3 regions of the Kosakonia radicincitans DSM 16656 genome follow, and region 2 is predicted to be linked to each of the others. Evidence: predicted binding sites of a transcription regulator. Region 2 holds the regulator's gene; each other region holds the start of a gene.
The links. Region 2 encodes CRP, which controls carbon source genes, mostly activating them, when cyclic AMP is high. Its sites were predicted from a motif close to ATGTGANNNNNNTCACAT; they were not measured.
Positions count from the first base shown of each region.

Region 1 (3,280 bases), 2.6 Mb from region 2:
TTGCCAGCGCGGTCGCACGTTTGATGCAGCGATACGCCAAATCGCCCGCCTGCGCTTGCACCACGCCCGGTTGCAGCGCATCAGCATCCTCCAGCGGCTCATCAATGACGTTGATCACGCCCGGCGCAAAACGCGCGTCGGCAATCCGATCAATGACCTTCAGTTCCGCACGCGGGGTAATATTCATCGCCAGAATGCGCTGGAAGGTGCGCGCACATCCCACCACCACCACCGGCGCACCGGATAACTCGCCTTCGACCAGCGATTTAATAATAATCTCCGGGCCAATACCCGCCGGGTCGCCCATCGTTACAGCAATGATATTAGTCACTCGATTTCTCCTCGATAAAATGCAGAACCTTAAGCAAGGTCGTTTTGTCGCCAAAGCCACCCGCCCTGGTCATCACCGGTCGTTGCCACTCGCAACCTGTAAAATAGCCCCAGGGCACGCAACCTGCGGCTCGCCCCTGAATATGAAAACCACGCGCACCCAGCGCCTGCGCCACCGCCACAGCAACATCGCCGCCGGAGAGATAGAGCGCCGCAGGCGTCACCTCACTCAGCACCTCGCGCGTTAATTGCGCCAGAAATGCGCAAATTTGCTCACCCAGTTCACTGCGGCTCAGGCCGCGACGAGCGCACAGCGCCGCAATTTGATGACGCGCCTGCACATCCGGGCAGGTGTGTACCAGGCAGTGCTCGCCAGCGCGCAGCGCGGTAATAATCGCCTGCCGGTATGCGGCGCTATCAGCGTCCAGTGCCGCATCAACATCAATCAGCAGGCGCGTCACGCGCGGGTGCGTTGCGGTCTGCTCCAGTTGCTGTTGAGCGATTTCGCTCATAGAGCCAATTATTGCCAGTAGCGCGGCCGGTTTTTTCGGTGCCAGATGGCGTGCCAGCGCATCGCACAGCCCGGCGGAACCCACCAGCAGCGGCGGCGTGGCGGCGCGTGTCGTCTGGGCAATAATCAAATCGAGATCGGCATCGGTCTGCGCATCCACCACCAGCAACAGCGGTGCATCTGCGGTCGCCTGCGCCAGTGCTTCCGCCAGTTGCGCCGGTTGCAGATAGCGACATTCCGCCGTGCTGTGCGCCGCCAGCAGGCAGCCGATATCTGCGCTTTGCACCGGTGTTTTCGGGTCGCTGGCAAATTCGGTTTCCGTCAGCAGTACACCCTGCACATAACACTGCCCGTTGCGGGTGATGCGCCCGGCCTGGGGAAATGCCGGGGCGATAACGGCCGCCGTTGCCTGCAGCACTTGCATCATAGCGGCGACTTCCGCGCCGATATTGCCGCGCAGGGTGGAGTCGATTTTTTTCACTAACCAGCGCGGTGCGTAATGGGTGCCGATCTCCGCAGTCAGCGCGTGAATGCGCGCGGCGGCTTCCTGAGCCGTCAACGCCCGGCTGTCGCTGTTGTAGATTAGCGCCTGTGCCTGGCTTACATAACCTGCCGTCAGCGCCACTTCAACGTGCATGCCCGCCTGCGCCAGGCTGACACCGGCGTCGTTTGCGCCGGTGAAATCATCCGCGAGGATCACGACCTCTTTCACCACCAGTTGTTCGTTCATCCCTTCTCCGGGTCATTATGTTCTGGTTATGATTATATTCAATCATGATTGATTATATGTGAGCAAGATCAACTTAATCAGTTTGTGAATAAATTATAAATTTAGGCCATGTAGTGACGGTGATTGCTATCTGATGATTGAGATTAATCACCATAACAGAGACAGGAGAAGGTCGTGGTAACCATTAACAGCACACTGATTAGCGGCGCGGGGGCGATTCCGGCCATTGCTCCGCTGCTGGCCGGTAAAAAGAACGTCCTGCTGGTCAGCGACGGCAACATTATTAAGCTCGCAGCGACACAACAGATTCGCGCCCTGCTGGAGAGCGATGGCAGACACGTTCAATTGATTGACAATGTACCGCCGGAACCAAGCCAGCACGACGTCGCGAAAATTGTCGGTGCATTACATATCACCGCATTTGATCTGGTGGTTGGCATTGGCGGCGGTAGCGTGCTGGATGTGGCGAAGCTTCTCTCCGTGCTGTGTCACCCGGTGTCACCGGGTCTTGATGCGCTGTTGAAAGGCGAGAAGCCGACGGCGCGCATCGGCTCGCTGCTGATCCCGGCCACTGCCGGTACCGGCTCGGAAGCCACGCCGAATGCGATTCTGGCCATTCCTGAACAGGACACCAAAATCGGCATCATTTCACCGGTAATGCTGCCGGATTATGTGGCGCTGATCCCGGAGTTGACCACCAGCATGCCCGCGCACATTGCCTCTTCGACCGGCATCGACGCGCTGTGCCATCTGATTGAGTGCTTTACTGCCACCATCGCCAATCCGGTCAGCGATAACGTCGCGCTGATCGGCCTCTACAAGCTGCTGCGCAATATCGAAACCGCAGTTAATGAACCGCACAATCTCAATGCGCGGCTGGAGATGCTGTGGGCCTCTTATTACGGCGGTGCGGCGATTACCCATGCCGGAACCCATCTGGTGCATGCGCTCTCTTATCCGCTGGGCGGCAAATATCACCTGCCGCACGGCGTGGCGAACGCCATTCTGCTCGCGCCCTGCATGAAAGTGGTGCGCCCGCACGCCGTGGAGAAATTCGCCCAGGTGTGGGATCTGCTGCCAGATGCGGACACCTCGCTGAGTGCAGAGGAGAAATCCCATGCGCTGGTGGCGTGGTTTGCTGCGCTGGTGAAGCGCCTGAATCTGCCGGACAACCTCGAAGCGCTCGGCGTACCGCGTGCCGATATCCCGGCGCTGAGCGACGCGTCCCTCAATGTTAAGCGGTTGATGAATAACGCGCCCTGCACCGTCAGTCATGCGGATGTACAGGCGATTTATCAGACATTGTTTTAATGCATGACGGATTGTCGGATGGCGCAGCCGCCATCCGGCGCAAACAGAGGAATTGTGATGAACAAACCGATAAAAGGCGTACTGACCGCCATTGTCACGCCTTTTGACACCGGGGGAGCTTTCAACCCACAGGCGCTGAAACAGCAGATCAATCGCCAGCTCGACGCCGGAAACGGCATCTTTTGCGGCGGCACCAATGGCGAATTCTTCGTGCTGAACGCGCAAGAAAAAGTGGCCGTCGCCGCCACCTGCGTCGATGAAGTGGCCGGTCGCGCGCCGGTCGTGGCGCATATTGGCGAGATCTCGACGCGGGAAACCGTTCGTCTGGGCAAAGAGATTGAAAAGCTCGGCGTCGATGCCGTTTCAGTGATCACCCCCTGGTTCGTGCCGTTGAAACA
Region 1 is NZ_CP018016.1:2,955,732-2,959,011, forward strand. It holds gene Y71_RS14150 (D-threonate 4-phosphate dehydrogenase) at 1-331, opposite strand, end outside; gene dtnK (D-threonate kinase) at 324-1,571, opposite strand; gene Y71_RS14160 (iron-containing alcohol dehydrogenase) at 1,746-2,882, shown strand; gene Y71_RS14165 (dihydrodipicolinate synthase family protein) at 2,940-3,280, shown strand, end outside.
Region 1: Y71_RS14160 (iron-containing alcohol dehydrogenase) is a predicted target of CRP. The motif match lies at 1,628-1,645, and genes of this name have one in related genera.

Region 2 (3,280 bases):
AGACCATACCGCCAAAGGCGATCAGGCAGCCAATTAAGGTATCGATTAGCCGCGCGACAATAAATTCTTCGCCGTTTAAGGTCAACAGTTGCAATGAGTACACCGCGGTAATGGTAAAGCCGACCATCGCCCAGCCGTAGTTTTTGCGGATAATCAGATAGCTGACCAGCGTAATCAATAACATGGCCGTCAGCGTAAAGCCGAGCGGAACATGAAAGTGCAACGTGATCCCGGCGATCACCAGCCCGGCAATGGTTCCTGCCGCCCGGTGGACAATGCGTACGCGTGTCGCGCCATAACCATTTTGCGTAACAAACATAATTGTCATCATGATCCAGTAGGGCTTCGGCAGATGCAGGGCGCTGCCCATCAGGCCGGCAATACTGAGCATCACACTGATGCGCGCCGCATTACGCAGCGCGGCGGATTTCAGGGACAAATAGCTTTTCAGCGCCGGGAGAAATGGTAATCGACGCTGCTTCTCTGCCATCAAATCGCGGATGTACAGAGGACGCTGCGTACGTAGTACGCGGGCGATGCGGCTAAAGTGCCAGGCGCAGAACTGGCCTACCGGATTATCCGGGTGCTGGCGGGCGATTTTTTCCAGCGCGCCAATTTGCTTCTCCATCGTGAAACGCGTCGGATACCGATGGTAGAGAATATCGTCCGCCAGCACGCGTAAACGGGCGGCAACGGTCTGCGCATTCCAGCGGATCACCTGCTCGGCATGGGTTTGTTCAACCAGTTTTTGTACTTCTTCCGGCTGGTGCAGGCTAACGGAAATATGCTCTTGCAAATCCAGCGCGACCTGGAAAACGCGCAGCAGGCGTTTGTAGTCGTTATGCTGATTGGCCGCCAGCATATGCAATTGTTGATAGCACTGGCTTATCATATCCACCGCTTTTTGCTGGCGTGCAAGCAGCGGCGGCAGGGCTTTTTCCGGATCGGCGTGCTGCGTCAGCAGGCTGTATTTGGCCTCGCAATAATCAGCCAGTTGCCGGTAGAGCAGGCTTAACGATTCGCGCAGCGGTTGTTCCCGCCACATCCAGAACCAGAACCAGTTAAACAGCCCGTACCACAGCGTGCCCAGCGCGTAGATCAGCAGTGGTTCCCACACCGGCATATTCCCGGCGAGGCTGAGCGTGAAGATGGCGGCAATCAGCGAGGCGGGCAGTAAGCGCGCGTGCAATGCGCTGATCTCGGCCGTGACGCCCAGTAGCAGGGTCAGCATGGTAAAGATCAGCGGCAGCGGAAGATCTTCCGCCAACAGCAATTGCACAGCCAGGCTGCTACCCGCAAACAGACTGCCGCCAATAATCAGGCGCTTAAAGAAACGCTTATGCGGCGTGTCGAGACCGGCAATATTGCAGCAAGCGGGAACGAGTGAGAAAAGCAGACCCTGTTGCAGATGGCCGACGAGCAGGCCAATCGCCACAGGCAGACATAACACCAGCGTTTGTCGCAGTGCGTAGTTGATTTCGGGGTGATAAATCAGCCTGCGCCACATGAGGAGAGAAAAACGGCGCGCCGGGTAAACGATGCGCCGTTTTACGGATTAACGTGTTCCGTATACCACGATGGTTTTACCGTGGGCGGAGATCAGGTTCTGATCTTCCAGCATTTTCAGGATGCGGCCGACAGTCTCACGGGAGCAGCCAACGATTTGGCCAATCTCCTGGCGAGTGATTTTAATCTGCATGCCGTCCGGGTGAGTCATTGCGTCCGGCTGTTTTGCCAGATTCAGCAGCGTCTGCGCGATACGGCCCGTTACGTCCAGGAACGCCAGGTTGCCGACTTTCTCCGAGGTCACCTGAAGGCGACGCGCCATCTGTGCGGAGAGGCGCATCAGAATATCCGGGTTCACCTGGATAAGCTGACGGAATTTTTTGTAGGAAATCTCGGCGACTTCACAAGCGGTCTTGGCGCGTACCCAGGCACTGCGCTCCTGACCTTCTTCGAACAAGCCCAGTTCACCGATAAAATCACCCTGATTAAGGTAAGAGAGAATCATCTCTTTACCTTCCTCATCCTTGATTAGCACTGCCACTGAGCCTTTAACGATGTAGTACAGCGTTTCCGCTTTTTCACCCTGGTGAATCAGCGTGCTCTTCGACGGGTACTTATGAATGTGGCAATGAGACAAGAACCATTCGAGAGTCGGGTCTGTTTGCGGTTTGCCAAGCACCATGCGCGGTTATCCTCTGTTATAAGCTGGCTCCGAAAGCGGGGATGTAGTTTCAGCCTGCTTCCGGGGTTGCAATCAAAGCTTCTCATGTCCTGAGAAGTAGGCCGTCAGCGTTATCTGCGGCCTCTAATCTACGATGTCATGCATACATGCGTAACATCCATTTATCTCTGTAGCATCCAGATTGTTTTAGCATAGGTTTTCACGCCTGTCTCCTGGTGTCTCGCTTCAGCATGACGCAGGTCGCCTTCCGTTGCGAGTTTTGTTATGTACGCGTAATCTGTGGAGAAAATTACTACTCCGGAGTGAATAAAATGCAGGCACGAGTGAAATGGGTTGAAGGGTTAACCTTCCTGGGTGAGTCCGCATCTGGCCACCAAATTCTGATGGACGGTAATTCCGGGGATAAAGCGCCAAGTCCGATGGAGATGGTGCTGATGGCTGCGGGCGGTTGCAGCGCAATTGACGTCGTTTCCATCCTGCAGAAAGGACGCCACGACGTGACCGACTGCGAAGTGAAGCTGACTTCCGAGCGCCGTGAAGAAGCGCCGCGTCTGTTTACGCACATCAATCTGCACTTTATCGTCACCGGTAAGGCGCTGAAAGACGCGGCGGTTTCCCGCGCGGTGGATCTGTCGGCAGAAAAATATTGCTCCGTAGCGTTGATGCTGGAGAAGGCCGTGAAGATCACCCACTCCTACGAGGTTATCGAAGCCTGATGCCCTGGCCCGGCGATCGGTTTGCCGGGCTACTTAATCTTTTTCCCTTCCATCAGCCGTTGCACCAGCGGCGTCATAATCAATTCCATCGCCAGCCCCATCTTGCCGCCCGGTACCACCAGCGTATCCATATGGGAAATAAACGAACCTTGCAGCATCGCCAACAGCCACGGGTAATCAATGCCCTGCAAATTCTGGAAGTGAATGACCACAAAGCTTTCATCGAGTGACGGAATGCCTTTTGCGGCAAAAGGGTTAGAAGTATCGACTGTCGGCACACGCTGGAAGTTGATGTGCGTACGGGAAAACTGCGGGGTGATAAAGTTGATGTAATCTTCCATCGAGCGAACCACCGAATCCATCACTGCTTCACGGG
Region 2 is NZ_CP018016.1:405,206-408,485, forward strand. It holds gene Y71_RS01865 (YccS/YhfK family putative transporter) at 1-1,507, opposite strand, end outside; gene crp (cAMP-activated global transcriptional regulator CRP) at 1,556-2,188, opposite strand; gene Y71_RS01880 (OsmC family protein) at 2,500-2,904, shown strand; gene Y71_RS01885 (phosphoribulokinase) at 2,934-3,280, opposite strand, start outside.

Region 3 (3,280 bases), 2.6 Mb from region 2:
GCAAAAGTTGCCAGCCCGGCGGAGAAGAGCGCCAGCGTAACGCGCATGAATTGGGGGGTACCACGTTTAATAAATTGTCCCGGCAACGCGACAGGAATTTCGTTGACAACGCTTGCCGGCTCGGTGTCAACGGTTGTTGTACGACTCACTGGAGATCCTTACATTTCATACCCGTGATTCTGGTGACGGGCTTACCACGGACATAAGAGTATGAAAGGTGTAATATTCTGTCTAATATATTAATAATCTCAAATAATACTTTTAAAATATGAATATCGAACTGCGCCATCTGCGTTACTTTATCGCCGTTGCCGAAGAGCTGCATTTTGGTCATGCGGCGGCACGGCTCAATATCTCCCAACCGCCGCTGAGCCAGCAGATCCAGTTGCTCGAACAGCAGGTTGGCGCGCGTCTTCTGGCTCGCACCAACCGCAGCGTCGCGCTGACGGCCGCCGGCAAACAGTTTCTTGCCGACAGTCGACAGATTTTGGGCCTGGTCGATGAAGCCGCTGCCCGCGCTGCCCGTCTGCATCAGGGGGAAACCGGTGAATTGCGTATCGGTTTCACCTCTTCGGCGCCGTTTATCAAGGCGGTTTCCGATACACTCTCATCGTTTCGCCAGCGCTACCCGGATGTGCACATTCAGACGCGGGAGATCAATACCCGCGAGCAGATTGCTCCCCTGAATGAAGGCTCGCTGGATTTGGGGCTGATGCGCAATACACCGCTGCCTGAAACGCTGGCATGGGAAGTGATTTTGCGTGAACCGCTGCTGGCGATGATCCACCGTGACCACCCGCTGGCGGCGCGCAAGGCGGTGTCGCTGAAGGAACTGGCGCAGGAGCCGTTTGTTTTTTTTGATCCGCACGTCGGCACTGGCCTGTATGACGAGATCCTCGGGCTGATGCGGCGCTATCAATTAATCCCCACCATAACCCAGGAAGTGGGCGAAGCGATGACGATCATCGGGCTGGTGGCGGCCGGGCTGGGCGTCTCGATCCTCCCGGCGTCGTTTCACCGGGTGCAACTCAATGAAATACGCTGGGTGCCGATTATTGAAGCGGATGCGGTTTCCGAAATGTGGCTGGTGTGGGCAAAACACCATGAACAGGGAACGGCAGCCGCGCGTTTCAAGCAGCAACTTCTACATGCCGCAATCGGCTGATTTTTACGCATAAGTCATTGCAAAATGTGCTGTAACTCACAAGCCGGGGTAAAAATTTGACGGCGCCTGGTGAAGTGCTTCACCATAGCTGAACGTTTATTTCGAAGCGCGAAAATAAGGGAGTCAGAGGTGGTTGCTGATAGTCAGCCTGGGCATATTGATCAGATTAAGCAGACCAACGCGGGGGCGGTTTATCGCCTTATTGATCAGCTTGGCCCGGTTTCGCGCATCGATTTATCGCGTCTGGCGCAACTCGCGCCGGCGAGCATTACTAAAATTGTGCGTGAAATGCTGGAAGCACATCTGGTGCAGGAGACGGAGATCCAGGAGCCGGGCAGCCGTGGGCGTCCGGCGGTCGGGTTGGTGGTAGAGACCGAAGCCTGGCACTATCTCTCGCTGCGTATTAGCCGCGGGGAAATCTTTCTCTCGCTGCGCGATCTCAGCAGCAAGCTGGTGGTGGAAGACCGGCTTGAACTGCCGCTGGGCGATGAGATGCCGCTGCTGGATCGCATTATTCACCTTATCGACAGCTTTTTTACCCGCCACCAGAATCGCCTGGAGCGTCTGACCTCAATTGCCATCACGCTGCCGGGAATCATTGATACCGAGAATGGTATCGTTCACCGTATGCCGTTTTACACGGAAGTGAAAGATATGCCGCTGGGTGAAACGCTGGAGAAGCACACCGGCGTGCCGGTTTACGTGCAGCACGACATCAGCGCGTGGACCATGGCAGAAGCGCTGTTCGGCGCTTCACGCGGCGCGCGCGATGTTATTCAGGTGGTGATTGACCACAACGTTGGCGCCGGAGTGATCACCGACGGACGCTTGCTGCACGCGGGCAGCAGCAGCCTGGTGGAGATTGGACACACCCAGGTGGACCCTTACGGTAAGCGCTGCTATTGCGGCAACCACGGTTGTCTTGAAACCATTGCCAGCGTTGAAAGCGTGCTGGAACTGGCGCAGTTACGCATGAGCCAGTCGATGAGTTCAATGCTGCATCAGAAGCCGTTAACGGTGGAGTGGTTATGTCAGGCGGCGCAGCAGGGCGATTTGCTGGCGAAAGATATCATCAGCGGCGTCGGGGCGAATATTGGTCGTATCCTTGCCATTATGGTGAATTTGTTCAACCCGCAAAAAATACTCATTGGCTCGCCGCTGAGCAAAGCGGCAGACATTCTCTTTCCCGCTATTGCCGATTGCATTCGCCAGCAGGCGTTACCGGCATACAGCCAGCATATTTCCGTTGAGAGTACCCAGTTCACCAATCAGGGCACGATGGCTGGTGCCGCGCTGGTAAAAGACGCGATGTATAACGGATCTTTGCTTATCCGTTTGTTGCAGGGGTAACATTTTTACATTGTTGTCGTAAAAATTGCGCTACCTCAAGCTGGGCCGATGATACTTATCTTAGACTTTCCCCACTGAATTATTCTCCTGGTTTATATTTTCGTAGAACAACGGTGGAAATCGAGATGCTTAAGCGTTTCTTTGTAACGGGTACAGACACTTCTGTCGGGAAGACAGTGGCATCCCGCGCGCTTCTCCAGGCGCTGGCTGCCAGCGGCAAAACAGTGGCAGGTTACAAACCTGTTGCTAAAGGAAGCAAAGAGACGCCGGAAGGATTGCGCAACAAAGACGCGCTGGTACTGCAAAGCGTTTCCTCGCTGGATTTACCTTACCAGGCGATAAACCCGATTGCCCTGAGCGAAGAGGAAAGTAGCGTTGCGCACAGTTGCCCCATCAATTACAGCCTGCTTTCTAACGGCCTGGTCAACCTGTGTGAAAAAGTCGATCACGTGGTGGTCGAGGGAACCGGCGGCTGGCGCAGCCTGATGAATGATTTGCGCCCGCTCTCCGAGTGGGTGGTACAGGAGCAGATGGCGGTGGTGATGGTGGTGGGTATCCAGGAAGGCTGCATTAACCACGCTTTGCTGACCGCGCAGGCGATTGCCAGCGACGGTCTGCCGCTGATTGGCTGGGTGGCGAACCGTATCAACCCAGGGCTGGCGCATTATGCTGAAATTATCAATGTGCTGAGCAAAAAACTGCCTGCGCCGCTGGTTGGTGAGTTACCCTATCTGCCGCGCGCCGAGCAGCGCGATCTGGCGCAAT
Region 3 is NZ_CP018016.1:2,999,184-3,002,463, reverse strand. It holds gene Y71_RS14380 (multidrug efflux MFS transporter YnfM/SxtP(Kp)) at 1-149, opposite strand, end outside; gene Y71_RS14375 (multidrug efflux transcriptional activator YnfL/SxtR(Kp)) at 269-1,165, shown strand; gene mlc (sugar metabolism global transcriptional regulator Mlc) at 1,295-2,515, shown strand; gene bioD (dethiobiotin synthase) at 2,641-3,280, shown strand, end outside.
Region 3: mlc (sugar metabolism global transcriptional regulator Mlc) is a predicted target of CRP. The motif match lies at 1,190-1,207, and genes of this name have one in related genera.